DNA from 4 places in the Oceanimonas doudoroffii genome. Region 1 is predicted to be linked to each of the others. Evidence: riboswitches for the same ligand, from Rfam matches in the RefSeq annotation. Region 1 holds a riboswitch; each other region holds the start of a gene.
The links. A riboswitch is a leader RNA that binds a small molecule or an ion and turns the genes downstream of it on or off. The one in region 1 is predicted to bind thiamine pyrophosphate.
Positions count from the first base shown of each region.

Region 2: linked by a shared signal. The riboswitch ahead of thiC (phosphomethylpyrimidine synthase ThiC) and the one ahead of thiD (bifunctional hydroxymethylpyrimidine kinase/phosphomethylpyrimidine kinase) in region 1 are both predicted to bind thiamine pyrophosphate.
Region 3: linked by a shared signal. The riboswitch ahead of B6S08_RS14705 (3-oxoacyl-ACP reductase) and the one ahead of thiD (bifunctional hydroxymethylpyrimidine kinase/phosphomethylpyrimidine kinase) in region 1 are both predicted to bind thiamine pyrophosphate.
Region 4: linked by a shared signal. The riboswitch ahead of B6S08_RS04350 (TonB-dependent receptor) and the one ahead of thiD (bifunctional hydroxymethylpyrimidine kinase/phosphomethylpyrimidine kinase) in region 1 are both predicted to bind thiamine pyrophosphate.

Region 1 is NZ_NBIM01000003.1:196,298-204,123, forward strand. Features, by position in the region: gene B6S08_RS11850 (Na+/H+ antiporter subunit E) at 1-351, opposite strand, end outside; gene B6S08_RS11855 (Na+/H+ antiporter subunit D) at 348-1,850, opposite strand; gene B6S08_RS11860 (Na+/H+ antiporter subunit C) at 1,847-2,194, opposite strand; gene B6S08_RS11865 (Na+/H+ antiporter subunit B) at 2,195-2,626, opposite strand; gene B6S08_RS11870 (putative monovalent cation/H+ antiporter subunit A) at 2,623-4,920, opposite strand; gene thiD (bifunctional hydroxymethylpyrimidine kinase/phosphomethylpyrimidine kinase) at 5,121-5,927, opposite strand; TPP riboswitch at 5,963-6,062, opposite strand; gene polA (DNA polymerase I) at 6,367-7,826, opposite strand, start outside.
Region 2 is NZ_NBIM01000004.1:212,425-220,250, forward strand. Features, by position in the region: gene thiH (2-iminoacetate synthase ThiH) at 150-1,271, opposite strand; gene B6S08_RS13245 (thiazole synthase) at 1,268-2,038, opposite strand; gene thiS (sulfur carrier protein ThiS) at 2,040-2,240, opposite strand; gene B6S08_RS13255 (HesA/MoeB/ThiF family protein) at 2,245-2,997, opposite strand; gene thiE (thiamine phosphate synthase) at 3,000-4,508, opposite strand; gene thiC (phosphomethylpyrimidine synthase ThiC) at 4,505-6,460, opposite strand; TPP riboswitch at 6,535-6,636, opposite strand; gene B6S08_RS13270 (enolase-like domain-containing protein) at 6,813-7,721, shown strand.
Region 3 is NZ_NBIM01000006.1:79,521-87,346, reverse strand. Features, by position in the region: gene osmF (glycine betaine ABC transporter substrate-binding protein OsmF) at 1-333, shown strand, start outside; gene B6S08_RS14725 (ABC transporter permease) at 542-1,678, shown strand; gene B6S08_RS14720 (ABC transporter ATP-binding protein) at 1,675-2,613, shown strand; gene B6S08_RS14715 (ABC transporter permease) at 2,610-3,338, shown strand; gene B6S08_RS14710 (LLM class flavin-dependent oxidoreductase) at 3,466-4,764, opposite strand; gene B6S08_RS14705 (3-oxoacyl-ACP reductase) at 4,764-5,537, opposite strand; TPP riboswitch at 5,587-5,683, opposite strand; gene pyrC (dihydroorotase) at 5,881-6,912, shown strand; gene B6S08_RS14695 (LysR family transcriptional regulator) at 6,965-7,826, opposite strand, start outside.
Region 4 is NZ_NBIM01000001.1:942,925-950,750, reverse strand. Features, by position in the region: gene B6S08_RS04360 (ABC transporter permease) at 1-29, shown strand, start outside; gene B6S08_RS04355 (lipocalin-like domain-containing protein) at 26-1,156, shown strand; gene B6S08_RS04350 (TonB-dependent receptor) at 1,195-3,270, opposite strand; TPP riboswitch at 3,323-3,424, opposite strand; gene ggt (gamma-glutamyltransferase) at 3,612-5,351, opposite strand; gene B6S08_RS04340 (MFS transporter) at 5,595-6,869, opposite strand; gene B6S08_RS04335 (HTTM domain-containing protein) at 7,141-7,826, shown strand, end outside.

The DNA of each region.
Region 1 (7,826 bases):
CAGGGAGCCCGGGGTGGCGGTGATCAGGTTGGCCAGAATGGTAATGCCGCCTTCGTCCTTTAAGTCCAGTGGAATGGCGATCACCCCCGGCCGCATCAGGTGCGTCGGGGTCAACACGTCGTAGGCCACACGGGCATTGGACTTGATCAAGTCCCAGATAAAGAACAGCACGAAATTGACGATACGCGGCGCCTTGCCCAGGTAACGGGCAAAGGTGGGCTTGTCTCGACCCACATAGGCCAGCACCAGGTAACTGAGCAGAATACCGATCACCAGATTGCTGATGGTATAGGTGCCCGACAACACCACCCAGGCCATGGCCAGCAACATGTTCCATCCAAAGGCTTTCATTGGCTTCCTCCCAGCACCGCTTCAATATAGCCCGCCGGCGACAGCAGCTGCTCCGCCGTGGCCATGGCCAGCTGCACAAACCACTCGGCGCCAAAGCCGATGGTCAGGGTGATCAGCGCCAGCACCACGATGGGCCCGTACAGCACATACAGGTGCGGATCCTGCTGCCCGCGCAGTGGCTTGGCCTCGTCGGGCAGTCCCTTCCAGAAGGCCTCGGCCCAGATTTTGACCATGGAATACAGGGTCAGCAGGCCCACGATCAGCGCCATGGCCACCATCAGCCAGTGGCCTTCAAGCACACCCGCCTTGATCACCGTGAACTTGGCAAAAAAGCCCGACAGCGGCGGCAGTCCCGCCAGCGACATGGCCGGAACCATAAACAGAGCCGCCAGCCAGGGCGCCGAGCGGTACAGGCCCCCCAGCCGGGACAGATCATAACTGCCGTGATAGCGGTACATGACCCCGCTCACCAGGAACAGGTTGGTCTTCACGATAATATGATGAAAGATGTAAAACACGCCGCCGGCCACCGCCAGCGGCGTGAACAGCGCCAGCCCCACCAGCATATAGCCTATCTGGCTGATGATGTGAAAGGAGAGAATGCGCCGTACCTCGAACTGAGCCGCCGCCCCCAGTACCCCGGTAACCATGGTGAAAATGCCCATGGCCATCAGCACGGTGCCGTGGGTAAAGTCGGTGTCCTGCACGAAGATCAGGCTGAACACTCGGTACAGGGCATAGACCCCCACCTTGGTGAGCAGGCCGGCAAACACCGCCGAGATCGCCACCGGCGGGGTGTGGTAGGACGCCGGCAGCCAGAAAAACAGCGGAAAGGCCGCCGCCTTGATGCCAAAGGCCACCAGGAACAACATGGCGATCACCGTCACCAGGCCGGACTGCTCGGGACCGTTCAGCTTCACCGCCAGATCCGCCATGTTCAAGGTGCCGGCATAGCCGTAGAGCAGGCCCACGGCGGTCAGGAACATGGCCGAGGAGATCAGGTTGAGGGTGACATACTTGATGGCCCCCTCCATCTGTGCCCGCTCGCCGCCCAGTATCATCAGGCCAAAGGAGGCGATCAGCAGGATCTCGAACCACACATAGAGGTTGAAGATATCGCCGGTAAGAAAGGCCCCGGTCACTCCCGCCAGCATCAGGTGCAGCAGCGGGTAATAGCCAAAGGCCTCGTGGCTGCGGGTCATGGTGGCCAGGGAATAGACCGCCACCGCCAGCCCGATCACCCCGGTCACCACCACCATGATGGCGCTGAGCAAGTCCGCCACCAGGGTGATGCCGTAAGGCGCGGGCCAGCTGCCCATATAGGCCACCTGAATGCCGTCGTGCTGCACCTTGTGCAGCAGCACCAGGGATGCCACCAGCAGGCCGGCCCCCGACAGCACGGAAATCCAGCGCTGTACCAGCCGCCAACGCCAGCAGGTCAGGCACAGGGCCCCGGCCAGCATGGGAATAAGAATGGGTATAATAACTTCTGCTTTCACGAATCCGTGCTCTTCATCTCGTTGACATCGTCGGCGCCAATCACTTCATAGGCCCGGTGAATCAGTACCACGGCAAAGGCCAGCACCCCGAAGCTGATCACGATGGCGGTGAGGATCAACGCCTGGGGTAGCGGGTCGGCAATGGCGCCCACCGGCTGGTACAGGCCTTCCGGAATCAGCGGCGGGGCTCCCCGCACCAGGCCGCCGCTGGTGAAGATCAGCAGGTTGGCGGCGTTGGACAGAATAATCAGCCCGATCACCAGTTTGACCACGCTGCGCCGCAGCATCATAAACAGGGCGGTGGCGTACAGGCCGCCCACCACAAAGGCAAACAGGTTTTCCATTTATTCCTCCACCTTTGCCAGGGACAGCATGATGGTAGTGACCACGCCGACCACCACCAGAAACACGCCGATATCAAAAAACAGCGGTGTACTCAGCTTGAGCTCACCCAACCCCGGCACATATAGCGACCACCACTGGCTGGACAGAAACGGCTGGCCGTTGAACACCATGCCCACGGTGCCGCTGACCAGGGCCAGCAACAGGCCGCAGCCCATCAGCAGCTGGCTTTCCACCCCCATCAGCTTGCGGGTGCTGCCGGCATCAAAGGCAAACAGGTGCAGGGCAAAGGCCCCGGACGCCACCAGCCCGGCGATGAAACCGCCACCGGGCTCATTGTGGCCACGCAGCAGCAAAAACACCGAAAACAGGAACAGCAACGGCACCAGAAAACGGGTGGCGGTCTGCAGAATCAGCGACGAACCGGAGATCATCGGTAGTCCTCCCAGCGAAAGCGGATCATGGCGTTAACGCCGATGGCGGCCAGGGCCAGTACGAAAATTTCCCCCAGGGTATCCAGCGCCCGGTAATCCACCAGGATAACGTTGACGATATTGCGACCGTGGGCCACCTCATAGCTGTTGGCCACCAGGTAGTCACTGATGCCCTCACCCAGGGAAGACTGGTTCACGGTCAGTACCATCATGGTCACCAGCACGCCAAAGACCCCGGCCACGGCGGCGTCGCGCCAGCGGGTACGGACGCTGGACAGATCCTGAAAGCCGGGCAGGCGGAACAACACCAGCACCAGCAGGATCACCGTCAGGGTCTCCACCAGCACCTGGGTGATGGCCAGATCCGGCGCGCTGAAGAACACGTAGATCAGTGCCATGGCAAAGCCCAGCACGCCCACCGCCGCCACCGACCCCAGCCGCAGATGGGTGGCACTGGCATACACCACGGCCACCAGCATCAGCAGACTGATCACTACCTCATACAGACGCACGCCCTCGAACGACAGTGAATACACAAAGGCGTCGTGAGCCCAGAAGGCATACACCAGCAAGCCGATGGCGGTGATCAGTATGGTCAGAATGTAGTTGGTCATGTAGCCGTTCTGCAGCCATTGCGTCTGCCAGCGGGCCAGCCGCACCAGGCCGTCCATCATGTTTTCATAGCCCCGCTCGGGACCATAAGACAGCGGATAAATGACCTTGCCCAGGGGCTGGTACACGCGGTCCCAGCCACGGTAGAGCAGGCCACCGGCCACCAGGGCGGCGGCGCTGAACAACAGCGGCAGGTTGATGCCATGCCACAGCGCCAGATCCAGATCGGCGGCTTGAGTGCCGCTGATGGCGGTGACCGCCGCCGCCAGCAGTGGCTCTGCCAGTCCGGGCACCAGCCCCAGCACCAGACTCAGGGTTGCCAGTACGCTGAACCCCAGGCGCAGGGCCAGCGGTGCCTCGTGGGGCGCCTTGGGAGTGGGCTTGAGGGCGCCAAAGAAGGGCTTGATCGCCACCAGGGCACTGGCAGCCACGATGCAAACCGCGGTGATCAGCGACAGCAGGGTCAGCAGCAGTGACAGCGACGCTGCCCCCAGCGCCGCCTCGAACATCAGCTCCTTGGCGATAAAGCCAAACAGCGGCGGAATGCCCGCCAGCGACAGCGCCGCCAGCCACAGAAACCACGCCGTTTGCGGCATGTGGGCACGCAGGCCGCCCAGCTCGCGCACGTCCTTGGTGCCGGTGGCGTGATCCAGGGTGCCGGCGGCCATAAACAGGGCGCCCTTGTACAGGGCGTGGGCCAGCAAAAACACCATGGCCGCCTTCAGCGCCACCGGGGTACCGATGCCGATCAACATGGTCAGGGTGCCCAGGGCCATCACGGTGGAAAAGGCCAGAATGCGCTTGAGATCCGTGCTGCACACCGACATCACCGCCCCCACCGTCATGGTCACGGCACCAAACAGCGACAGTGCCAGCAGCCAGGCGTCGCTGCCCGCCATCACCGGCTGCAGCCGGGCCATCAGAAAGACCCCAGCCTTGACCATGGTGGCCGAGTGCAGGTAGGCGCTCACCGGGGTGGGCGCGGCCATGGCATTGGGCAGCCAGAAATGGAACGGGGTCTGGGCCGACTTGGTAAAACACCCCGCCAGCACCAGCACCATCATCGGCAGGAACAACCCGTGCTGCTGCAGCGCCGCCCCTTGCGCCAGCACCTCGCGCAGTTCAAAGCTGCCGGCCATCCAGCCCAGCATAATCAGCCCGGTCATCAGCGCCAGGCCACCACCCATGGTGACAAACAGCCCCTGCAGCGCCGCCTTGCGGGCTTTTTCCTGCTCGTGGTTAAAGCCGATCAGCAGGTAGGAGGTAATGCTGGTCAGCTCCCAGAATACAAACAGGCCGATAAGGTTGCTGCACAGCACCACCCCCAGCATGGCACTCATAAAGGCCAGCAGGTACATCATCAACTTGTGCCTGTCCGGGTTGCCTTCCAGGTAACGACCGGCGTAAATCAGAATAAAGGTACCAATGCCGGTGATCAGCAGGGCGAACATCAGGCTCAGGCCATCCAGCAGAAAGCTGAGGCTGACGTTCAGGCTGGGAATCCAGTCGTAATAAAAGTGCACCACCTCGCCCCCGGTCACCCGGGGCCAGAAGCTCGCAAAATAGCCAAACAGGGCGGCCGGCAGGGCGGCCAGGCACCAGCCGATGTGCTTGCCCAGTAAAGGGCTCAAACGCGGCACCAGGGCGGCCAGAATAAAACCTGCCAGAACGGCAACAAGCATACGCAAGGCTCCTTACAAAGCCCCTGGAAGGGCATCAGGATCGGCGAAAAATAAAGGAGAGACTCTGTAGAGCAGACTATAGCAGTGAAGTAATTGGATTAACTATCAGTAAGTTAATCAATTTTTTATTGGTTATTAGCGCTGAAATACTACAAGCCGCCCCGGCCCGGCGCAAGGGGACCGGGGCGATAATGCCGGGGTCAGCGGGCAAAAAAGTGCTCTACCGGTCCCCGACCCTGGCCGATTTTGAGGCGAGCACCGGCCTCGATGGCGCGCTCGATATAGTGCTTGGCCGAGGCCACCGCCAGCTCCAGCTCCAGGCCCTGGGCCAGGTAGGACGCCAGGGCACCGGACAGGGTGCAGCCGGTGCCATGGGTGTTGGTGGTGATCACCCTGGGAGTGTCAAAGCAGCGCATGCCATCGCCATGCAACAGCCAGTCGGGGCTGCGCGGCTCCTGCTGCAAAAAGCCGCCCTTGAGCAGCACCGCCCGGCATTTCAGCTCCTTCAGGGCCGCGAGCAGCGGCTCGACCTCGCGCAGCGAGGCCGGTACCTGGCGATCGGTCAGGCAGGCCGCTTCCGGCAGGTTGGGGGTGATCACGTCCGCCAGGGGCAACAGCCGCTGCTTCAGGCTTTGCACCGCCTCCGGGGCCAGCAGCATGTCGCCGTTGGCGCTAACCATCACCGGATCCACCACCAGATGCCGGGGCCGGTATTGTTCCAGGGCATCGGCCACGGTGTTGATGGTGTCGGCGTCGCCCAGCATGCCCACCTTGACCGCCGCCACCGGCAAATCGCCGAACACGGCATCGAGCTGGGCGCGAATAATGTCCTGAGGAATGGGGTGCACCGCAGACACGCCACGGGTGTTTTGGGCGGTAATGGCGGTGAGCACCGAACAGGCATAGCCACCGGTGGCGGAAATGGCCTTGATGTCGGCCTGAACACCGGCACCGCCGCCGCTGTCGGAGCCGGCAATGGAGAGAATAATGGCTTTGCTGCTGTGCATGTCCTTATGGTCCTCGTGAGGCGGGGAACCTCATCGGACATCTGCCGCCGGTTCCCTACGCCAGTATCAACTGGATCAGGTTCAACGGGTTCGGCGCCTTGCCGTCTCAGCCTTGCGGCTCCCCGACCAATGGTCCGATGATAACCAGCCCTTCCCCCAAATGCCAGCGGAGGCCCTGAACGGTTTTCGGCAGCAAAACTGTAACCTTTTTACAAAAAATTAATTTTGTATACAAGTTACAGGGAATTCTGAAACAGGCAAAAAAAACGCCTTCAGCAGTCATGCTGAAGGCGGCCTGAGCAGTCACGTATCGAATGCACAAATGAAAGTCAGACAGGGATGTCCCTGCCTCTGTACCTGAAGCTACTTTACTCTCGAACCGAGGCCGAGAAAAGCCCCAATCCGTAATTTTATTTCATTTCTGTTTTTTTACACCAGATCAGTGAGCCTGATCCCAGTTGTCTCCCACCCCGGCTTCCACCAGCAGGGGCACATCCAGGGTGGCCGCCTGCTGCATCAGTGCACAGATGTTCTCCCGGTAGGCGTCCACCTTGTCTTCACGAATTTCAAACACCAGTTCATCGTGCACCTGCATCAGCATGCGCACTTCGCCCTCGGGCAACCTGGTCAGCCAGTCACTCACCCGCACCATGGCCTTCTTGATAATGTCGGCGGCGGTACCCTGCATGGGCGCATTGATGGCCGCCCGTTCGGCGCCCTTGCGCCGAGCGCCGTTTTTGGACTTGATCTCAGGCAGGTAGAGCCGGCGGCCGAACAGGGTGGATACATAGCCACGCTCGCTGGCCTGCTCCCGCGTGTCTTCCATGTAGCGCAGCACGCCCGGATAGCGCTCGAAGTAGATGTTCATATAGTCCTGAGCCTCGTTACGGCCAATGCCCAGCTGACGCGCCAGGCCAAAGGCGCTCATGCCGTAGATCAGGCCAAAGTTGATGGCCTTGGCCCGGCGACGCTGCTCGGTGCTGACCTCATCCACCGGCACGCCAAATACCTCGGCGGCGGTGGCACGGTGAATGTCCTGGCCATGGGCAAAGGCATCGAGCAACCCCTTGTCCTGAGACAGGTGCGCCATGATGCGCAGCTCAATCTGGGAGTAGTCCGCCGCCACCAGCTTGTAGCCGGGCTCGGCCACAAAGGCCTGACGAATGCGGCGACCTTCGGTGGTGCGAATGGGAATGTTCTGCAGGTTGGGATCCGACGACGACAACCGCCCGGTGGCGGTGTTGGCCTGATGATAGGAGGTATGAATGCGGCCGCTGTGCTCGTTGACCATTTGCGGCAGCTTGTCGGTATAGGTGGACTTGAGCTTGCTCAGGGCCCGGTATTCCATCAGCAGTTTGGGCAGGGGGTAATCCAGCGCCAGCTCCTGCAGCACTTCCTCGGCGGTGGACGGCGCGCCCTTGGGGGTTTTCTTGATCACCGGCAGTTCCAGCTTGGTGAACAGGATCTCACCCAGCTGCTTGGTGGAGCTCAGGTTGAAGGGCTCGCCGGCAAGCTCATGGGCTTCCAGCTCCAGCTCCTTGAGTCGTTTGGCGATCTCGTCGCTCTGGGTGGCCAGCAGCTTGCCGTCGATGCGCACGCCGGTGTATTCCATGCTGGCCAGAATCGGCACCAGGGGCAGCTCGATGTCGTTGAATACGCTTTGCAGGTCGGGCTCGGCGGCCAGTTTTTCCGCCAGGTGGTGGTGCAGCCGCAGAGTAATGTCGGCGTCTTCCGCCGCATAGGGGCCGGCCTGCTCCAGGGGGATCTGGTTAAAGGTCAGCTGCTTGGCACCCTTGCCGGCGATAGATTCAAACGACGTGGTGGTGTGATTGAGAAAGAACGCCGCCATGCTGTCCATGTCGTGCCGGGTCTGCACCGAATTCAGCGCGTAGGACTCCA
Region 2 (7,826 bases), on a different contig from region 1:
CTGTGGGCTGACAAAACCTTGGCTGCAGCAGTAGTAGGTTGGAATGAGCGCAGCGAATTCCAACACCAAAGGCGGCTGCGGAATGTTGGGATTCGCTGCGCTCATCGCCAACCTACGGCAAGATTTGCGCTGCCGGTCGGCTTTAAGCTTCAGCGGCTGGCAGAATAGCTGTTGTCCCAGTCCTTCCACACCGGCTGCAGGCCGGTGGCGGCAATGGCCCTGGCCACTTCGGCAGGGCTGCGGTCGTCGTCGATTTCGAACTGCTCCAGCTCTTCCTTGACGTTGTCCACATAGCCGCCGGGCTGGGTCTTGGAGCCGGCGCTGATGCTGGTGACTCCGAGGGGGATCACCTTGTCGCGGAATTCCTGAGCTTCCCGGGTAGACAGGCTCAGCTCCAGCTCGCCGTCGAGCATGCGATAGGCGCAGATCAACTGCACCAGCTGGCGGTCGGTCATGATCGACTTGGGCTGCAGGCCACCGGTGCAGGGCCGCAGGCGCGGGAAGGACACCGAATAACGGGTCTTCCAGTAGTGCTTCTGCAGATAGCGCAGGTGCGCCGCCACATAGAAGCTGTCGGCCCGCCAGTCTTCCAGCCCGAACAGGGCGCCCAGGCCGATCTTGTCTATACCGGCCTTGCCCAGGCGATCCGGGGTTTCCAGGCGCCAGCGAAAGTCCTTCTTCTTGCCGCGAATATGGTGCTCGTCATAGGTCAGGTGCTGGTAGGTTTCCTGATACACCATGACGCTGTCGAGGCCGTACTGGCGCAGCTCGGCGTACTCTTCCTGAGACAGCGGCTGCACTTCCATCATCACATAGCTGAAATGGCGTTTGACGATGGGCAGCATCTGCTTGAAGTAGTCCAGGCCCACCTTGCCCTCGTGCTCGCCGGTCACCAGCAGCACGGTATCGAAGCCCATGGCCTTGATGGCCAGGCATTCCTGCTCGATTTCCTCGGCGCTCAGGGTCTTGCGCTTGAGCCGGTTGCTCATGGAGAAACCGCAATAGGTGCAGTCGTTGGCGCACAGGTTGGACAGATACAGCGGAATATAAAAGCCCACGGTATTGCCGAAGCGCTGCCGGGTCAGGCGGTAGGACTGCTGCGCCATTTGTTCGAGGTAGGGCTCGGCCGCCGGCGAGATCAGCGCCATAAAGTCGTTCAGATCCCGCTTGGGTTTGGCCAGCGCCCGCTCCACGTCCCTGGGCTGCTTGCCGTAAATGCTCATCTTGACGTCATCCCAGTCCATGGATGACCAGACATCGAAGAAACTCATAAGGTCTCCAGGAAGGCGGTCAGCGGGCTGGAGGCCTGGGCCTGCCGGCTTTGTCCGGCCAGACCGGCTTCATAGCCCATGCGACCGGCGATCACCGCCCGGCGGAAGGCGTCGCCCATGGCAATCGGGTCGCCGGCCACGGCGATGGCGGTGTTCACCAGCACGGCGTCGGCGCCCAGCTCCATGGCGTAGGCGGCATGGCTGGGGGCGCCGATGCCGGCGTCCACCACCACGGGCACCGTGGACTGCTCGATGATGATTTCCAGGAAGTCATGGGTCACCAGGCCCTTGTTGGAGCCGATGGGCGCACCCAGGGGCATGACGGCGGCACAGCCCACTTCTTCCAGCCGCTTGCACAACACGGGATCGGCGCCGCAATAGGGCAGCACCACAAAACCTTCCTGCACCAGCCGCTCGGCGGCTTTCAGGGTCTCGATGGGGTCGGGCAGCAGGTATTTGGGATCCGGGTGGATCTCCAGCTTCAGCCAGTTGGTACCCAGGGCTTCCCGGGCCAGACGGGCGGCAAACAACGCTTCGTCCGCATCCTTGGCGCCGGAGGTGTTGGGCAGCAGGTTCACGCCCAGCTTCAAGAGCGGCGGCAGAATGTCGTCGCTGTGGTTGTTCAGGTCCACCCGCTTCAGCGCCATGGTCACCAGCTGGGAGCCGGAGGCTTGCAGGGCGTCCTGCATCAGGCGGCCGTTGGCAAACTTGCCGGTGCCGGTAAACAGGCGGGATTCAAAGGTTTTATCGGCAATTTTCAGACTCATGTCAGCCTCCGGCAATGGCGTGGAACAGGGTAATGTTGTCGTTGGGGGCCAGTTGGCGTTCGGCCCACAGGCTGCGCGCCACCACTTCACGGTTAAGCGCCACCGCCACCCCGGGCTTGTCCTGCTCCAGCTCGGCCAGCAGTTGCGCCAGGGTGGTGCCCTCGGTCAGGGGATGTTGTTCGTCGTTGAGAATAATATGCATGGTGTTAGTTCCCCTTGGGTCCACATACCGGACAGGCCGGATCCTTGGGCACTCGAAGGCCGTGCCAGCGGTGGGCCTTGGCGTCAAACAGCTTGAGCTCACCCCAGGGCACGGTGCCGGTGCCGGTTAAATACTTGATGGCTTCCAGTGCCTGCAACAGGCCGATGGTGCCCACCACGGGGCCAATGACACCGGCATTGCTGCAGGTCAGCCGTTCTTCCATTTCAGGGCCATACAGGCAGCGATAGCATCCATGGTCGCGGGACGGATCCAGCGCCAGCAGCTGGCCTTCAAAGCGAATGGCCGCGCCCACCAGCAAGGGTTTGCCCTGGGCATAGCAGGTGGCGTTCAGGGCCTGGCGTACCGTCATGTTGTCGGTACAGTCCAGCACCAGATCCACCTCACCCACAAAGCCGGCCAGGCTGTGCTCGTCCATCTTCTGATTCACCGCCACCAGCTCGACCTCGGGATTGAGCTTTTGCAGCTTTTCCCGAGCCACCTCGGCCTTGGCCATTTTCAGGCTGTCGGTGTCATACAGGGTCTGGCGTTGCAGGTTGCTGACCTCAATCTGATCGAAGTCGGCCAGCCACAGGGTGCCCACCCCGGCCGCCGCCAGATACTGGGAGGCGGGCGAGCCCAGCCCGCCCAGACCGACGATGAGCACGGAGGCGTTTTTCAGCTTGAGTTGGCCTTCCTCACCCACCTCTTCCAGCAACAGGTGCCGGCTGTATCGCATGAATTCGCTATCGCTGAGCATGTTTAGCCCTCCACCATGTGCAGCAGTTCCCGGGTCGCCGCGTCCGGATCGGCCGCCTCGGTAATGGCGGTAACCAGGGCAATGCTGCCCACGCCGGTTTGTGCCACCAGCGGTACCCGATCCTTGCTGATGCCGCCAATGGCCACCAGCGGAAACTCGCCCTGCATCAGCGCCACATAGCGGTGCAGCCGCTCCAGGCCCTGCGGACGAGACGGCATGTCCTTGGTCTTGGTGGGGAAGATATGCCCCAGCGCCAGGTAGGACGGCTTCAGCTCCCGGGCCCGCAGCATTTCGTAATAGCCGTGGGTGGAGAGCCCCAGCTTGAGGCCGGCGGCGCGAATGGCCTCCAGATCCGCGACTTCGATGTCTTCCTGACCCAGGTGCACGCCGTAGGCGCCGTGCTCAATGGCCAGCCGCCAGTAGTCGTTGATAAACAGCCGGGCGTTATAACGCCGGCCCAGCTCGACGGCGGCGCAAATGTCTTCCGCCACCTCGGCATCGGCCTTGTCCTTGATGCGCAACTGCAGGGTGCGAACACCTTGTTTCAAGAGCCGCTCCAGCCAGGCCACGGTGGTCACCACCGGGTACAGACCCAGCTTGTGAGTGTCCATGGCGGCAAAGGCGGCCTGCGGATGCGGACCACTGATGCCCAGCCGCTCGGCCAGCTTGCTGCCGGGCATGACCACGGTGGGGAAGTCGTCGAGGTTGGTGGGCCAGCCCAGGTGGGCCACCGGGCCGGCACCGGCGCCAATGGCTTCGGCGGCTTTCAGGCCCTGGTTGACGTAGGCCTTGGCCAACACCAGGGCGTCTTCAATCGGGTAATCCTGGGCCACGGCGGTGGCAATGGCCGACGACAGGGTGCAGCCGGTGCCATGACCGTGCCGAGTATCCAGGCGCGGGCTGGCCAGCCAGATTTCCCGCTCGCCGTCGCTGTAAAAGTCGATGGACTGATCCCCGGTCCAGCCGAGGTGGCCACCCTTGACCAGCACGGCGCCCGCGCCCATTTCCCGCAGGGCGGCGGCGCCGGCCCGCAGGCGCTCGGGCGAGTCGGGCGCGATGCCCGACAGGGCTTCCAGCTCCACGGCGTTGGGGGTGATCAGATCCACTTCCGGCAGCAGGTGTGCCTTGATCGCCGGCAGCAGGTTGGGCTCGGCCATGGACTGGCCGGTGCTGGCAATGGCCACCGGATCCAGCACCACCCAGGGCTGCCACTGGCGGCGGTATTCCTTGAGGTAGCGCGCCAGCACCTCGGCACGCAGGCCACCGGGCAGCAGGCCAATCTTGATGGCGGCGGCCTGCATGTCGGTGGAGAGGGATACCAGCTGGCTGGTAAAAGCCTGCATCAGTACCGGCTCCACCATGGACACCGATACCGAATTCTGGGCGGTGATGGCGGAGATCACCGAGCAGCCGTGGCCGCCCAGTGCATGAATGGTGTGCAGATCGGCCTGAATGCCGGCCCCGCCGCCCGAGTCGGAACCGGCTATGGTCCAGACGATGGGTTTTGTCATAGAGATTCTCGCTCCAGTTTATCGGCCTGGTGATACAACTCACCGCCGCGTTTCTTGAATTCTTCCGACATTTTCGCCATGCCGGCCTGCACCAGTTCGGGCTGGCCGTCCATGCCCACCAGCTGCACCTGAATGTTGTTTTCCAGGCTGGCGGCATAATCGCGCACGTCCTGGGTGATCTTCATGGAGCAGAACTTGGGTCCGCACATGGAACAGAAGTGCGCCACCTTGCCCGACTCCTGGGGCAGGGTTTCGTCGTGATATTCCCGGGCGGTGTCCGGGTCCAGCGCCAGGTTGAACTGATCGTGCCAGCGGAACTCGAAGCGCGCCTTGGACATGGCGTTGTCGCGGATTTGCGCACCCGGGTGGCCCTTGGCCAGGTCGGCGGCATGGGCGGCGATCTTGTAGGTGATCAGGCCCTGTTTCACGTCTTCCTTGTTGGGCAGGCCCAGGTGCTCCTTGGGAGTAACGTAACAGAGCATGGCGCAGCCATACCAGCCGATCAGCGCGGCGCCGATGCCGGAGGTAAAGTGGTCGTAACCCGGGGCGATGTCGGTGGTCAGCGGGCCAAGCGTATAGAAAGGCGCTTCGTGGCAGTGCTCGAGCTGCTCTTCCATGTTGCGCTTGATCATGTGCATGGGAATATGGCCGGGGCCTTCGATGATCACCTGCACGTCGTATTCCCAGGCGATCTTGGTGAGCTCACCAAGCGTGTGCAGCTCGGCAAACTGGGCCTCGTCGTTGGCGTCGGCGATGGAGCCCGGGCGCATGCCATCACCCAGGGACAGGGACACATCGTAGGCGGCGCAGATTTCACAGATCTCGCGGAAGTTCTCGTACAGGAAGCTTTCCTTGTGGTGAGTGAGGCACCACTTGGCCATGATGGAGCCGCCGCGGGACACGATGCCGGTGACGCGCTTGGCGGTCATGGGCACATAGCGCAGCAGCACGCCGGCGTGAATGGTGAAATAGTCCACGCCCTGCTCGGCCTGTTCGATCAGGGTGTCGCGGAACACCTCCCAGGTCAGGTCTTCGGCCACGCCGTTGACCTTTTCCAGCGCCTGGTAGATGGGCACGGTACCGATGGGCACCGGGCTGTTGCGCAGGATCCACTCACGGGTTTCGTGAATGTAGCGGCCGGTGGACAGGTCCATCACGGTGTCGGCGCCCCAGCGGGTGGACCACACCAGTTTCTCCACTTCTTCCTCGATGGAGGAGGTCACCGCCGAGTTGCCGATGTTGGCGTTGATCTTCACCAGAAAGTTGCGGCCGATGATCATGGGCTCGGCTTCCGGGTGGTTGATGTTGGCGGGAATGATGGCGCGGCCTTCGGCCACTTCCTTGCGCACAAATTCGGGGGTGATGTTTTCCGGCAGGTTGGCGCCAAAGCTCTCACCCGGATGCTGCTTGCGCAGCAGCTCGTCCCGCACCCGCTCGCGGCCCATGTTTTCGCGAATGGCGATGTATTCCATCTCGGGGGTGATAATGCCTTTGCGGGCATAGTGCATCTGGGTTACGCACTGGCCCAGCTTGGCCTTGCGGGGCTTGGGCAGGTGCTCAAAGCGCAGGTGATCCAGGCCGTCATCGGCCATGCGCTGCTGGGTGAAATGGGAGGTGGCGTTTTCCAGCTCCTCGGTGTCGTTGCGTTCCAGAATCCACTGGTGGCGCAGCTGGGGCAGACCCTGGCGCACATCGATTTCGGACTCGGGATCGCCGTAGGCACCGGAGGTGTCGTACACCGGCACCGGCGCATTGGGCTCGAAAATGGGGTTTTCTTCGCTGCCGCCCTTGAAGCTGTCGGCCAGGGCGATTTCACGCATGGCGACCTTCAGGTCCGGGCGTGAGCCTTCAAGATAAATACGGGATGAGTTCGGAAAGGGTTCGCCCTTCAGGTTGTGAATGTATTCCTGGGCCTGGCTGCGAACTTCACGACGGTTTACTTTTTTTGACATAGCGATCTCACTTTTGCGTCCATTTGGTGAAATGCTTGTCGGGAGTGTTGATAAAGAACTGCCTACATCCGGTGGCACATTCTTTACTTGCTTCCCTTCGCAGGTATTAGCCTGATCAGGTTCAACGGATCCCGCTTTCGCGGTCTCAGCCCATAAGGGCACTCCGACAAGATGGTCGCAGTATAACCAGACCGAGTTCACAAAAGCAAAGGACTTGTCCCCCTTGCGCCACAGCCGAAAAAGCAGCGATCGCAAACTTTTTGGCATGGCCTGTCGCACTGCCAGGAATACTGTTGCCGGTCGCGCCGGCGTGTTACCTTTATATAAAAGTAATTATTCGGAAGCCACGCCCATGCCCATTTCGGTTTATCGCTATGCCCTGCCGCTGACCAAGGAAAAGCAGATTGACGGCGTTGCCGTGCGCCGTCGCCACGGTTTTTACGTGAATATTGACGGCCACTGGGGCGAGGTGGCGCCGCCGGTGACCGCCGAATTGGCAGACACCGAAGCCGAACTGCTGGCCGCCTGCGAGCGGCTGACGCAAGGCCTTGAACACCAGGCCACTCAAGCCTGGGTTCGCTTTGGTCTGGGCTGCGTGCTCACGCCTCCCACCGCGGCGGCCGCCCCCAGCCTGCCGCTGCTGGAAGGTGAGCGGGAACCCATTATTCGCGCCTGGCGTTGCCGCCGAGTGCATCCCACTCGAGCCTGGCTGACCCTGAGCGGCGATGTGCAGTTTGATGCCGGCCTGGTGCGCGAACTGACCCTGCTGGTGCCCGGCCTGAAACTGACGCTGGACGCCGGCGGCCGACTGAGCGAAACGCAGTTGTCCGGCCTGTGGCAGCGCATTGACGGCGGCGCCATTGACTGGATTCTGGATCCGGGCCTCGATGACGCCCACACGCGGACACTGGCCCGGCAACACGGCTGGCCGGTGGCGCTCAGCGCCGACCGCTGCGGCGGCCGGGTGCCGGCGCCCTTTGAGGGGCTGCGTGCCCTGGTGCTGCGCCCCTCTCTGCTGGGCGAGCCCGCCCTGTGCCGGCAACTGGCCGACGGTGCTCGAGCACAGGGGCTGGACGTGATGCTGGCGGGCAACCTGGAAAGCGGCCTGGGCCACCGGCACATTGCGCAACTGGCGGGGGAACTGACGCCGAACAGCCCGGCCCAGCTCGACAGCCTGCGCTATTTGCTGCACAGCGGCGTGAACGCCCAGGGGCAGCCGGAAGCGCAAAATACCACCCTGGTATATGGCCCGGGTTGTTGATAAATGCACCAAAAAATACGCACCAAAATAGTGCAAAAGACAAGGTGTTCTTGGCAATTCGAGGGTAAATACGTATAGTCAGGCCGATATTTCGACAGGTTCCCA
Region 3 (7,826 bases), on a different contig from region 1:
TCCGGTGGCAACACCGCCGCCACCATCAAGGCCGCCGCCCTGCAAACCGACGACACCAACGCCGCCATGGTCTATGGCACCGACGGCGCCATCGCTTCCGTGGGGTTGGTGGTGATGGACGACGACAAGGGGGTGCAGCCGGTATACGCCCCCGCCCCCATCGTGCGGGCGAGCATACTTGAGGCACACCCGGAAATCGCCGGCATTCTCGAGCCGGTGTTTCAGTCTTTGGATATAAAAACCCTGCAACAGCTCAACAGCCGCATCGCCATCGGCGGTGAAAGCGCCGAGGCGGTGGCCGCCGACTACCTGGCCGGACTGACCCAGGACTGAGGGAGTATCATGGGAATGAGCATTCAGGGCGTAGGTTGCCGATGAGCGCAGCGAATCGCAACGTGAAGCCAGCTGCGGAATGTTGGAATTAGCTACGCTCATTCGCAACCTACGGCACTAAAGCGGCGACTACATAAACACAGCGCCGTTTGCTACATGGACCCCCGCCTTCGCGGGGGTGACGGCATTCAGCCATTAAGGAGTATGTTTGACCTTACCCAAACCCGACAAGGTCGGTGGCCTGCTGGCCACGGCGCTGGTGGCCAGCCTGCTGGCACTGCCTTTTGTCGGCCTGCAACCCAACCGCATTTTGCCCGGCGAGGCCCTGGGGCTGCTGAGCGCCGCCGGCGTCACCGGATTATGGCCGCTGCTGTTGCTGCCGTTATGCCTGTTTAACCGCGCCCTCCCCCTGCGACTGACGCTTACTGCCGCCGCCCTGCCCCTGCTGCTGTACAGCGCCGGTCATACCGCCAGCGCCTTGCTGGATAATGCCGGCCCCCTGGCCCGGGTCTCCCTGGGGGCGGGTTTCTGGCTGGGCATGTTCTGGCTGAGCCTGCTGATTACCGACACCGCCCTGCGACTGAAACTCGGGCCCTCGGCCCGGTTGGCGCTGGTGGCTGTCCTTACCGGTGCGGTGCTGGCCCTACTGGCTTCGGGTGGCTGCGACGATCTGTCGTTGCTCAGGGAGTTTCACAACCGCAGCGACTTCTGGCAACAGGGTTTACGCCACCTGCAGCTGGCACTGGGCAGTATTATTCCCGCGGTGCTGGCGGGCATTCCGCTCGGAATCGCCTGCCATCGCTCGCCGGGACTACGGGCGGCGCTGTTTCCGGTGCTCAATATTTTGCAGACCGTGCCCAGCCTCGCCATGTTTGGCCTGCTGATGGTGCCGCTGAGCCTGCTGGCGACCGCATACCCCTGGCTGGGTGAGCTTGGCATTCGCGGCATCGGCGCGGCGCCGGCGGTGATTGCCCTGTTTCTGTATTCACTGTTGCCGATCGTCAGCAATACGGCGCTGGGTTTTGACCGGGTCAGCCCGCCCGTGCGCGAGGCGGCCACCGCCATGGGCATGAGCCGGCGCCAGCGGCTGTGGCAGGTGGAATTTCCGCTGGCGCTGCCGGTGATCCTGAGCGGCCTGCGGGTGGTGGTCACCCTTAATATCGGCCTAGTGGCGGTGGCGGCCCTGGTGGGCGGTGGCGGCTATGGCACCTACATCTTTCAGGGACTGGGGCAAACCGCCACCGACCTGGTGATCCTCGGCGCCCTGCCCACCCTGCTGCTGGCGTTTTTGTTCGCCATGCTTATCGATACCCTGATCGCCCTGCAACAAGGCTTTCGCGAATGATTGAAGTAAAAAACCTGAGCAAGCGCTTTGACACCCAGCTTGCGGTAAACGACCTGTCGTTCCGAGTAGACGGCGGCAAGGTCTGCGCCCTGGTAGGCACCTCCGGCTGCGGCAAATCAACCACGCTGCGCATGCTCAACCGGCTGATTGAACCCAGCGAAGGCGAGATCTTTATTCAGGGGCAAAACGTCACCACGGTTCCCGCCGAGCAGCTGCGCCGGCGCATTGGTTACGCCATTCAGGGAGTGGGGCTGTTTCCGCATCAGACCATCGCCCGCAACATCGCCACCGTGCCGCGCCTGCTGGGCTGGAGCAAAACCGACATCGACGCCCGGGTAAGCGAGCTGCTGACCCTGTTCCGGCTCGACCCCGCCACCTTTGCCGGCAAATACCCCCATCAGCTTTCCGGCGGCGAGCAACAACGGGTGGGCGTGGCCCGGGCCCTGGCGGCGCGGCCCGAGCTGCTGCTGATGGACGAACCCTTTGGTGCCCTGGATCCGCTCACGCGGGAGCACCTGCAGGACGAGCTGCTGCATATACAACGACTGCTGGGCATCACCATCATCATGGTGACCCACGATCTGGAAGAGGCCATTAAAATGGCCGATGTGATTGCGGTGATGGACAAGGGCGAGATGCTGCAGATGGACTCTCCGGAGGCACTGCTGCGCAATCCCAAGCCGGGCTTTGTGCAGAGCCTGGTGGGCGGTCAGGACAGGGCCCTGCGGCTGCTGGCCACCCAAACCCTGGCCGATATCATGACGCCGGTCACGCAGCCCGTCGATCCTGTCATGGCGGCCGGCACCAGCCTGCGGGATGCCATGGCCGAGCTGCTCTGGCAGGGCGCCGACCGGCTGACCGTGGTCAATGACGCCGGCGAGCCCGTGGGCGAAGCGACCCTGAGTGCGCTACTGAAACGGGGGGCCGGCGCATGAGCCAGGCCCTTGGCTGGCTGGTGCCGGCGCTGCTGCTGACGCTGCTTACCCTCAACATGGAGGCACTAACCCCGCTGTTTCGCCCGCTGGTGGATGAGCCCGCTCCGGCCATCTACGCCCGGGACAGCTTTGCCAGCCTGCTGGGCTGGCATATGCTGGCGGTGTTTACCGCCATTGGCGCCGCCACCCTGCTGGCACTGAGTGCCGCCGTGGCCGTCACCCGGCCCTGGGGGCGAGCCTTCTTTCCCCTGGCCCGGGCCGTGGCCAACCTGGGCCAGACCTTTCCGCCGGTGGCGGTGCTGGCGCTGGCGGTGCCAGCACTGGGGTTTGGGCTGATGCCCACCCTGGTGGCGTTACTGCTGTACGGCATGCTGCCGATTTTTGAGAATGCGGTCACCGGCCTGCAGCAAATTCCCCCCAGCGTGCGCGAGGCGGCCAGAGGCATGGGCATGACCCCCTTGCAGCAATTGTGGCGGGTGGAGCTGCCCCTGGCCCTGCCCACGCTGGTGGCGGGCATTCGCATTTCACTGATCATCAGCATCGGCACCGCCACCATCGGTTCCACGGTGGCGGCCAAGGGCTTTGGCGAAGTAATCATTGCCGGCCTGCTGACCGACAATCTGGCCTTTGTGCTGCAGGGGGGGATGATGGTGGCGCTGATGGCCATGGTGCTCGACGCCCTGCTTCGCCGCCTGGAGCAACGGCTGACCCCACCGGGCGGGTGAGCCCCCATCGTCACTCCGGCGAAGGCCGGAGTCCATGGCGGGTTGCACCATAACCTGCAAAATAGACCCCCGCCCTCGCGGGGGTGACGATTTTGGGGTTTCGCGGGGTGACGAACGACGAACCGCCTTACGGATTCGCCAGCCCCAAATGCTCCCGCAAGGTGCTGCCTTCATACTCGGTGCGGAACAGGCCGCGCCGTTGCAGCTCGGGCACCACCTGATCCACAAAGTCCTCGATGCCGGCGGGCAGTGACGGCGGCATCAGGTTAAAGCCGTCGGCGCCTTCGTTGCGGAACCACTGCTCCATGCGATCGGCAATCGACTCGGGCGTGCCCACCATGGTGCAGTGGCCGCCACCGGCGGCGAGCCGTCCCAGCAGCTGGCGCACCGTGGGCTGCTCGGTCTCGATAATGCGCAGCACGGTGGCGTAACGCCCCTTGGGACCGGTAAACACCTCTAAAGACGGCAGCGCCGGCACCGGTGCATCCAGCTCCCAGCCGGAGCAGTCCTGGCCCACATAGGTTCCGAGCTGACGCAGGGAGGCATCGGCGGGCAGCAGCTCGTCCAGCTCCCGTTGCTTGGCCTTGGCTTCGGCCTCGGTAGAGGCCACATAGGTCACCAGCCCGGGCATGATGGGCACGTTCACATTGCGGCCGGCGTCCTTCACTCGGCGCTTGATGTCGCGGTAATAGTCCTGGGCCGCCGGCAGATCATAGGCCACGGCGTAAATGGCTTCGGCACACTGGGCCGCCAGGGTACGGCCCTGCTCGGAGGCACCGGCCTGAAACAGCACCGGATGCCCCTGAGGCGGGCGCGGCACATTGAGCGGGCCGTCCACCAGAAAGAACTCGCCCAGGTGATTGATGGGATTCACCTTGTCGGGGTCGGCATAATGGCCGGCACGATCCATCACCAGGGCGTCTTGCTGCCAGGAGTCCCACAGCTTGAGCACCGCATTCACAAATTCCTCGGCCCGGCGATAACGCTCGGCGTGGGCCGGCATGGTCTCGTAACCGTGGTTACGGGCTTCCACGTCAAACATGGAGGTCACCACGTTCCAGCCCATGCGGCCGTTGGAGATATGATCCAGCGAGGCCATCATGCGGGCGGCGTGAAACGGCGTGAAAAAGGTGCTCGACACCGTGCTGATAAAACCGATGCGGTCCGTGGCCCGGCTCATGGCCGCCATGGCGGTGAGCGGCTCCAGAAACCAGTAGCTGCCGTCCGCCACATTGCCGGTAGACTGGCCGTCGGCAAAGAACACCGCGTCCAACTTGCCCCGCTCGGCGGTTTGCGCCAGCCGCTCGTAATAGCGAATGTCACCCAGCTGCTCTACCGCCGAGTTGGGATGACGCCAGGCCGCCCTGTGATGGCCACAGCCGAACAGAAACAGGTTCAGGTGCATCATGCGTTGATTCATGTTCATCAGTTTTTCACCAGGCCGCCGTCCACCACCAGGTTCTGGCCGGTCACCGAACGCGACCAGGGCGAGGCAAAGAACAGGGTCGCGTCGGCAAATTCCGCCGGCGTGGTCACTCGGCGCAGCGGGGTATTGGCGGCAATGTAGTCAAACACCGCTTCCGGGGTGGCGGCAGAGGCATCTGTGGTGCGCAACAGGCCGCCGGAGACCATGTTGACGGTAATGCCGTCGGGGCCCAGATCCTGAGACAGGGTGCGGGTCAGCGACAGCAGCGCGGCCTTGGCGGCGGTGTAGTCGTGATAGGGCACCACCGGGTTCTGGAACAGGTTGGTGCCCACGTTGACGATACGGCCAAAGCCGGTTTTACGCATGCCGGCCAGGGCCGCGCGGGTGGTGTTGATGGCACCGCCCACCACGCCTTCCAGCTGCTGATTCAGGTGCTCCCAGGCCAGCTCCTGGGCGTGAGTGCGGGCGTCGCCATTAAAGGAAAACGCCGGCAGGGCGTTGTTGATAACCGTGGTCACCGGGCTACCGAAATGGGCCTCGGCCTGATCAAACATGGCCTGCACCGCGGCGGCATCGGTCACGTCGGCCTGAATGGCCAGGGCTTGCTGCGGCGCCTCGGCCGCCAGTGCTTGCGCCGCGTCGGCGCTGCTCAGGTAGTTGATCACCACCCTGGCACCTTCGCGCAAAAAGGCGCGCACCAGATGTTCGCCCAGGCCACGGGCCCCGCCGGTGACCAGCACCAGTTGTTCGTTTAACGGAATGGATGTTTGCATTCTCTACCTCGAAGCTGAGGCGAAGGCATGATGAGGCAGCAATGGCGCAAGGCCGGCAGGCTGACATCCCTTCGCCAGTATGAACTGGATCAGGTTCAACGGGTGTTATCTCAGCCCTGCATTGCAGGACACCCCGTGTCTCGGCAAAGACCATAACATACCCCTGCGCCCAAGAGCGAGAGGCGTGAGGGGGAAGGCGTGAGGAGAAAAAACTCCTTACCAGGCCGTCTGTTTTTCACCTCTCCCTTCACGCCTCACCCCTCACATTTTCAGAAGTTTGGTGAAAAAGGCCCGTGGGTGGATAATAAAGGCCTCGAAAGCAATGGATAACGCCGAGCCGACTATGACCACACTGACCATTACCCGCCCCGACGACTGGCACCTGCACCTGCGCGACGGTGAGCAACTGAAAGACACCGTTCGCGACGCCAGCCGCTATCTGGGCCGCGCCCTTGTGATGCCCAACCTGGTGCCCCCCGTGACCACCACCGAGCTGGCAAAGGAATACCGCGAGCGCATTCTGGCGGTGCGCCCCGAAGGCAGCCGGTTTGAGCCGGTGATGAGCCTGTATCTCACCGACAACACTCAAGCCGAGGAAATTCGCAAGGGCCGTGCCAGCGGTGACATTGTGGCCTGCAAACTGTATCCGGCCGGCGCCACCACCAACTCCGACTCCGGCGTGACCGATGTGAAAAACATCTATCCGGTGCTGGAAGCCATGCAGGAGACCGGCACCCTGCTGCTGGTGCACGGCGAAGTCACCGACTCCCGCATCGATATCTTCGACCGTGAAAAAGTGTTTCTGGAAACCGTGCTGCCCGACGTGGTGCGCGACTTTCCCGACCTCAAGATCGTACTGGAACACATCACCACCGAGCATGCTGTGCACTTTGTAGAGCAGGCCGGCGACAATGTGGCCGCCACCATTACCGCTCACCACCTGCTGTTCAACCGCAACCACATGCTGGTGGGCGGCATTCGTCCGCACTACTACTGCCTGCCCATTCTCAAGCGCAATACCCATCAAGCGGCGCTGGTGCGCGCCGCCACCAGCGGCAGCAAAAAGTTCTTTATGGGCACCGACTCGGCACCGCACTTTCAGCACCGCAAGGAAGCCGCCTGCGGCTGCGCCGGCGCCTATACCTCGCACGCCGCCGTGGAGCTGTATGCAGAAGCCTTTGAAGAGGCCGGCGCCCTGGACAAGCTGGAAGCCTTTACCAGCTTCAACGGTCCCGACTTCTACGGCCTGCCCCGCAACGAAGACACCATCACCCTGGTGAAAGAGTCCTGGACCGTGGGCGAAACCCTGCCTCTGGGCGGCGATAAGCTGGTGCCCATTCGCGCCGGCGAAGAAATTGGCTGGATGGTGAAATAACCCGTTCTCGCCTTGCAAAAACGCGGCTTCGGCCGCGTTTTTTTATGGCGTTTCAGTCCGGTATAAAGTCGGTCCGGCGCTCGGCGATGCGATCCTTGAGAAAGCGGGTAAAGGCCTGCACCTTGGCCGAGCGGTGCATGTCGCCATGGCTGGTCAACCAGAGGTCATGGGCCCATTCCTTCGGGGGCGGCAGCATCGGTTGCAGCTCGGGGGCCAGGGTGGCGTGCCAGCAACTCAGCGCCCCGCAGCCCAATCCGGCCTGCAGGGCAGGAATGAAGCCGGTAAAGTCCTGCACGCGATAGAAAACCTGCTCCGCCGGTACCTTTTGCTCCATCCAGCGCATATACATGCTGCCGGGCCGAGGCTGGGTGGTGCCGATAAAACGGTGTCCGGCAATGTCCTCCAGGGTCGACATGGGACCATGACGACGCAGGTAATCGCGACTGGCGTAAAGGGTGCCCGTGGCCCGGGTCAGGTGCTGTACCACATAATCGGGATCCTTCGGCCTGGATACCGAGCGTATGCCCACATGGGCCTCACCGCGTTCCAGCCGAAAGATTCGGCTGTCGGCGGCGTATTCCAGCCGAATGTTGGGATGCAGGCGCTGAAACTCGGCCAGCAAGGGCGTCAGGTAGGGCACCAGGTTATTGACCGAGGTGAGGATCAGGGTGCCCGCCAGGGCCTCGCTTTCGTCGACCCGGGCCCGCATCACCCCAAAGGCGGCTTCGGCCTGGGCGGCGGCGGCCATCAGGACTCGCCCGGCCTCGGTGGCCACATAGCCCCTGGGGTGGCGATGAAACAGGCGCGCGCCCATTCTCGCCTCCAGGGCGTTGATCCGCCGCAATACGGTGCTGTGATGCACCTCCAGCTGCTGGGCGGCGGCGCTCAGGGAGCCAAGCCGGGCCACCTGATAG
Region 4 (7,826 bases), on a different contig from region 1:
CGCTGTTGGCGGAGGATGAATACCCATGATCACCCTGCTTCGCGTATTACTCCTTTTGTGTTTGCCGAGTGCCTGCGATACCCGCCATAACAATGAGCACAGCGGCTTTGCCGGCCTGGGAGCCGCAGGTGAAGGCTATACCCAGGCTCACGCCGGCATGACCCTGAACTTTCCCGAGGATCACGGCCCGCACGCCGACTTTCGCATTGAGTGGTGGTATCTCACCGCCAACCTGAAAGACCGGCAAGGCGAGCCCCTGGGGCTGCAGTGGACCCTGTTTCGTCAGGCTCAACGGCCCGACACCGCGGAAACACCGTCCGCCGCCCCCTGGGCGGTGGAGCAGATCTGGATGGCGCATATGGCGCTGTCCCGAGGCGGGCAGCACAGAGTGGCCGAGCGCCTTGCCCGAGGCGGCCAAGTGAGCCGGGCCGGGCAGGCCGGGGTCATTGCGGCTCCTTTTCGTGCCTGGCTGGATAACTGGCAGCTGACCAGCCTGAGCACCACCGGGAACGAGCTGGACCGGCTGCGACTCTCGGCCGAAGCCGAGGATGAGCAGGGCCGCTTTGGTTATACGCTGGCGCTGCAGGCCAGCGGCCCGCTGGTAAGCCATGGCATTCACGGCTTCAGCCAAAAGTCGGACGATGGTCAGGGCTCCATGTATTACAGTCAGCCCTTTTACCGGGTGAGCGGTGAGGTATGGTTGAACGATGAGCGGCTGACGGTCAGCGGGCAGGCCTGGCTGGATCGGGAATGGAGCAGCCAGTTGTTGAGTGAGCGTCAGACCGGCTGGGACTGGTTTTCCCTGCACCTGGACAGCGGCCACAAGCTGATGGCCTTTCGCCTGCGCGGCGGAGGCGACCACCACGGTAATTATGTGTCCGGTAGCTGGATGACACCCACCGGCGAGGTAACCCCGCTCAATGCCGAGACATTAACCCTTACGCCGCTGGCCAGTGCCGAGGTTGCCGGCCGGCGGCTGCCGGTGCGCTGGCGACTAACACTGCCGGTGCAAGACCTCGTCATGAACGTCAGTGCCTACCATGCCAACCGTTGGATGAACACGTCGGTGTCCTACTGGGAAGGGGCGGTCAGCGTCAGCAACGCCGTCAGCGGTGCGCCACTCGGGGAAGGCTATCTGGAAATGACCGGGTATTGACCGGGTGACGGTTGCCACCCGGTATCCCTGGCTGGGGGTTAAAACATAAAACGGGTGGTCACGCCAAACATGCGTGGCGCGCCCAGCTGCACATACTGCTCGGTAATGTAGCCCTTGCGCGGATCGTTGCCGAACTGAAAGCCACGCACGGCGTAGTCTTCGTCGGTGAGGTTGCGGCCCCACAGGGTCACGCTCCAGTTATCCTGCTGGTAGCCCAGGCGGGCATGCAGCAGGGCGTAGGCGTCGGACTCGGCGTTATGATCATCGGAGAAATAAAACGCGTCCTTGCCTTCCACATCCAGCCCCGAGAACCAGCCATTGCCGAGATCGAGATTGGCACCCAGGGCAAACTGATATTCCGGTGCATGGGCGGCTTCGCGGCCATCAAAGCTGGCATCGGCCTCTTTCAGGCGAGTGTCCAGCAGGCCCAGGCTGCCGTAGATGTCCAGATCGGCACTGGCCTGCCACTGGGCCTGGGCTTCCAGGCCATAGCTGTAAGCCCGCTCGGCGTTGTGAGAATAGTCGATGTAGGCCGACGAGTTGTCGGGCCGCACATAGGTGTAGGTGGTGCGGATCTGGGCGTTGTCCCGTTGCTGAAAGAACAGGGCCAGCTGAGTGTTAAGGCGATTGTCCAGCAGGCTGTGTTTGGCGCCAATCTCGTAGTTCCACAGGGTTTCGGCTTCAAAGGTACGCAGTTCGGCCGCCAGCTCGCTGTTCACGTTATAGCCGCCCACCTTGTAACCCCGGGAGATCAGGGCGTAATACATGCGGTCTGTATCGGCCTGGTATTCCAGTGCCACCCGTCCGCCCCACAGCAGATCATCGGGCTCACCATGAATACCGTCGCTGTCACGGTACAGGGTGCTGTCCTGCTCAACCCGCAGGCCGTTGATCAGGGTCAGCCTGTCGGTAAGGGCCGTTTCCAGCTCGCCGTAAGCCGCAATCCGGTTGGCCTCATATTCGCTGGTAAAAGGGGCAGCCAAGTAGGTGTAGCGGCGATCCAGATCCGAGCTGCGGTGAAAGAAGTAGACCCCGCCGGTCCAGTCGGTGCGGCCATTGAACAGGGCGGACTGCTCGGTGGAGATAAAACGAATATCGGCGGTGGCGCCGCGCTCGTCCCGCTGGTAGTTGTCGGTGGCACTGTAGGTATCCGGGTGCAGACCGGAATAGGTCCAGTCCACATCATAGCCGTATTCCAGGTTGCTCTTGTTCACCGCCAGGGCGGTTTCCAGAATAAAGGCTTCAACGCCATACCAGCTGGCCTTGCCCGACAGGGCAATGGTTTCCTGGCGGTCGTGACCCGGGTTGTCCGACAGAGTATGGCGGCTGTTGTCGAGGGAGAAGGCATCGTAGCCGTTGTCGATATTGGCGTAAAACGCGGTCAGATCCAGATCCAGATCGTCGCTGGCGGCAATGCGAAACTTGGTCCGCAGCAGGGTTTCATCAATGTTGTTGGTGTTGTCGGCGTTTAAATAATCATTGGTAATAAAGCCGTCGCTCAGGTTGCGCTGGGCGGCAATGCGATAACCTACCTTGTCATTGATGGGGCCACCCACGGCCGCACTCAGGTTGCGGGTGTTGTATTCCCCCAGGGTCAGCTCCACATTGCCTTCCGGTGTATCGGTGGGCTCGTTGGCACGCACGTTAATCAGCCCGGCCAGGGCGTTGGCGCCATACAGGCTGCCCTGCGGGCCGCGCAGCACTTCAACCTGACTGGCATCCAGCAGGGTGGCGCCCGTGGTCATGGCGCTCATGTCTATGCCGTCTACCACCACGCCCACCGAAGGATTGACCACCCCAATAAACTGGCTGCGCTCGCCCACACCACGGATCTGGTAAAACTTGCCCCGGGATGCACCGGCACTCAGGTTGACGTTGGGGGCCTTGGCCAACACGTCTTCCAGGTGGTTGGTGTTTGGCTTGTCGAGCTCGGCTTCATCGATCACGCTCACGCTGGCGGCGGTGTCCTGCAGGGTGTCTTCCCGAAAGCTGGAAGTCACCAGCACGGGGGCCAGGGTGTAAACGGATTCTGTATTTTCCTCGGCCTGGGCCGGCAGGGCGGCCGCCATGGCCAGGGTCAGGGCAGAAGGAACAAAGGGGGTCAGTCTCGGCACTTTACATCTCCATTTCAGTGCGAAGACCCGGTAACAATACGAGCAGGGCAGGGCGTTGTGAGCTTCCTATTCCTACGCCGGTATCAACCGGATCAGGTTCAAAGGGTTCGCGCGTTGCGCATCTCAGGCGGAAATGCCACCCCTTAGGATTTGGCCTTGGTTATAAGGCGAGCGGAATTATACGCATTCGGTAATAGAAATCGATAAAAACCGGCCGAATCCGGTTATTTAGTGACGAAGACGGCCGGAGATATTTCTCGACGGAGAGGTGCCGGTTGCTGGGGTGCAACCGACGTCATGGGAATAACTCAAAGGGCGGACAAGCCGCCCTTTGACGGGGCTTACTGCTGCTGCACCAGGGCGGTGCCCACGCCGTGGCGGCGGGGTTCACTGACCGCGGTGACCGAGCCGTCGGCATGAAAGGCAATGCCGTTGGCGGCGCCGATCTGGTCGGTTTCCACAAAGCGGTGGCCCAGGGCTTCGAGCGCCCTGGCCTGCTCGCTGCCGGGAAAGCCGAGCAGGGTTTCCACCAGGGTGGTGTCGCCGTTGCGCTGACTCATGCGCGGGGCCGCCAGGGCATCGGCCAGCGACATGCCCAGATCAATGTGGTTGACCATGGTCTGCAGCACGGTGGTGATGATGGTGGAGCCGCCGGGTGAGCCTATGGTAAAGGCGGGCTTGCCGTCGCGCAGCACTATGGTGGGGCTCATGCTGGAGCGGGGCCGCTTGAAGGCTTCGGCCACGTTGGGGTGCGGCGCACTGAAGTCAAAGTCGGTGAGCTCGTTGTTGAGCAAAAAGCCCCGGCCCGGCACCACAATGCCGCTGCCGCCCCAGTCTTCAATGGTAAAGGTGTAGGCCACCACGTTGCCGTGCCGGTCCGACACCGCCAGATGGGTGGTGTGGGCCGACTCCTGCATCAGGCCGGCGGCGGCGGGGCGCAGGGGCACGGAAGGATCGTCCTGATAGGCAAAGGGATCTCCCGGCCCGCGCTGGCCGGCGGCCCGGGCTTCCAGCAGCGGGGCCCGGTGTTTGGCATATTCCTTGGACAGCAGGCCGGCGATGGGCACGTCGGTGAATTCGGTGTCGGCCACATAGGCGTTCCGGTCGGCAAAGGCCAGGCGCGAGGCTTCCAGATACAGGTGTTCCGCCTCGGTGCGTGAAGCCGCCGACAGATCCCGGGTTTCCAGCAGGTTCAGTGCCTGGGCAATGGCAATGCCGCCGCTTGACGGCGGCGCCATGCCATAGACGTCATAGCCCCGGTAGGTGGAATGAATGGGCTGACGCAGCCGCACTTCGTAATCTTTGAGATCGTTCAGGGTCATGGTGGCGCTCAGCACGCTGACGCCGTCCACCACCGGCGGCTGGTTGACCGCCGCCACAATGTCGCGGGCGATGTCGCCTTCATAAAAGGCCTGAGCGCCGCCTTTGGCAATGGCCCGGTAGGTGGCGGCCAGATCCGGGTTGCTGAAATGGCTGCCCACGGGCAGGGCCTTGTCGTTTTGCAGGTACAGGGCGCGGCTGGGCTCAAAGCGGGCGAACTTGTGTTCGTTTTTTTGAGCGATGCGGTGAAAGTTGTCGGTCACGGTAAAGCCCTGCTCCGCCACCTCAATGGCGGGGGCCAGGGTCTGCTCAAGGCTCATGGTGCCGTAGCGGCCAAGGGCCTCCTGCCAGCCCAGCACGGTGCCGGGCACACCCACGGAAATGCCGGTGGGCACCACCTCTTCCCAGGCCATGGCCTCGCCGTTTTGCTGAAAAATGCCGGGGTGAAAATAGGCCGGGGCGGTTTCTCTGTGGTCGATGCTGATGACCTTGTCGTCATCGGCGGAGTAAATCAGCATAAAGCCCCCGCCGCCAATGCCACAGCTGAAGGGATCGGTCACGCCCAGGGTGGCGGCCGCCGCCACGGCGGCGTCGATGGCATTGCCGCCCTGGTCGAGGATCGCAATGGCGGCCCGGCTGGCCTGCTCCGAAATGGTTGCCACGGCGCCGCCCTGGCCGGTGCTGACGGCGGGGGCCGCCTGCAGGGTGATGCTCAGGGTGAGCAGCGAGAGGGTAATCACTGGTCGTAATGCCCGGTTCATGGGGGGCTCCTTTATCCGTGCTCGAGGTGAGAGGCGCGCACAAGCGCACCGGTGCCCGCTGAGTGTAGTTCTCTTATGAGTACCTTTTTGCCATAAGAAAAAATATTTCCCTTACCGCCCCGGCAGGAGTGGCGGCGATGAACTCGGAGCTGGAGGTGGTCTTTGCAGTGATCCCCTTGTGGCGGGATCTGCGCCTGCGGCGCCGCAGTTAGGTGCCGGCCCGTGCGGCCGGCGCCCGTGGGCTCAGGCCGTGGCCAGCGGCGTGCCCCGCTGGGCCCAGGGCTTTTCCTCTATGGGCAGGTGCGCCAGGGCCGAGATGGCACCAAAGCCCACGCCAATCCACCAGACCATAAGGTAATTGGAGTGCAGGTCATAAAGGGTACCGCCCAGCCAGACCCCCATAAAACCACCCAGCTGATGGGAGAAGAACACTAGGCCATACAGGGTGCCCATATAGCGCAGCCCGTATATCTGGGCCACCAGGCCGGAGGTGAGGGGAACGGTGGCCAGCCAGAGCGCACCCATGGCCATGGAAAACAGCACCACGCTTTCCGGAGTAATGGGGTTGAGAATAAACACCGCCGACACCAGGGTACGCAGGGCGTAAATGACCGCCAGCAGATACTTGCGTGAATAGCGGTTGCCAAGCCAGCCGGCCAGCAGGGTGCCGCCGATATTGAACAGGCCGATAAGGGCAATGGCCATGGCACCGAGGCTGGAGGTGGAGCTCACCCCCAAGGCCTGAATGATGCTGTCCGGCGCAATGGCGCTGCACATTTCGGCAATAAAGGCCGGAAAGTGGGCGGTAATAAACGCCAGCTGATAGCCGCAGGAGAAAAAGCCGATAAAAATAAACAGAAAGGACGGATCCTTCAGCGCCCGTTTCAGCACCACACCCATGCCTTCATCCTGAGGACCCTTGGCCGCCGGAGGCGGAACCCGCATCAGCCCCAGGGCCAGCAGCGAAAGCAGAATAAAGCCCGCCAGACTGACAAACACCGACTGCCAGGGCAGGTGGTCCAGCAGCAGCTGAGTCAGTGGCGGCCCGACTATCTGCCCGGCCGAGCCGGCGGCGGTGACAATGCCCAGGGCCAGGGAGCGGTGCTGATCCGAAGCCGCCCGCCCCACCACGGCGAGGATCACGCCAAAGCCGGTACCGGCAATACCAAAGCCCACCAGCATTTCCAGCAACTGATGCTGACCGGGAGTGATGGCCAGGGCGGAGAGCACCATGCCCACCACGTAGCAGGCCACCCCGGCCACAATGGCCTTGCGGTCGCCGTATTTCTCGGCAAGGGCGCTGAATAAAGGCTGGCCTATGCCCCAGAACAGGTTCTGCAGGGCGAGGGCAAAGGAAAAGTCGGCCCGCGGCCAGTTAAACTCCTCGGCAATGGGCAGCTGAAACAGTCCAAAGGAAGCCCGAACGGAAAAACTGACCAGAATGATGATGCAGCCACCGAGTAGCACGGGGTTAAGCAGCGCAGGGGAAGGAGCAGAAGACGGTGTGCTTGAGGCCATTGTTATTATCCCGTTGGTCGTTTATGGCGCGGCTCAGCGCATGCCAGCCCGTGTTCGTATGTTAGCCGTCCATTTTAGTGTGTGGCTGCCGGCATTTCCAAGCAGTAAAACGGTGCGTAACCTCACAGGCCGAAACGAAAGGCCGGCCCGCGCCAGGGGCGGATTCTGGCGCGCCGGCAGTGTTAAACGCTGGGCTCCGAGGCCGCCCACGGGTATGCTGGTCCATTGCGCGCCACGCTCATCGTTATTCACTTACCAACCCGGTGTTATGATGCATAGTCGACCCTGTTCCTCTTTCGTGACCGGCCGCCTGTTTGAGCAGGTGGATGCCGCGTCGCTGGCGTTTTTTCGCATCTGTTTTGGCGTGATCATGCTGGTCGAGTGCGGTCGCTTCTACCGCCATGACTGGATTGAGCGCTACTACATTAGCCCCGATTTTCTGTTCAGCTATTACGGCTTTGAATGGATCACGCCGCTGCCGGGCAATGGCATGTACTGGCTGTTCGGCGCGCTGGCGCTGTTGTCCTTGTGCGTGACCATCGGCCTGTTTTACCGGCTGGCCATCGTGCTGTTGTGGCTGGGCTTTACCTATGTATTCCTGCTGGATCAGGCGCGCTACCTCAACCACTTCTACCTGGTCAGCCTGATGCTGTTTTTGCTGTCATGGGTGCCGGCCCATCGCATCTGGTCGGTGGATGCCTGGCGCAAGGGCGGCCGGGATGGCACCACGGTGGGGTTGTGGTCGGTATGGCTGTTGCGGGGCCAGATGGAGGTCATGCTGATCTTTGCCGGCCTGGTCAAGCTCAACCCCGACTGGCTCAGGCTGGAGCCCCTGGGCATGTGGCTGGCGCGCCGCGCCGAGGCCCCGCTCATCGGCCCCTGGCTGGAACAGGACTGGATGGTGGCGGTGGCCGCCTACGGCGCCATTGCCGTACACCTGGTGGGGGCGCCGCTGCT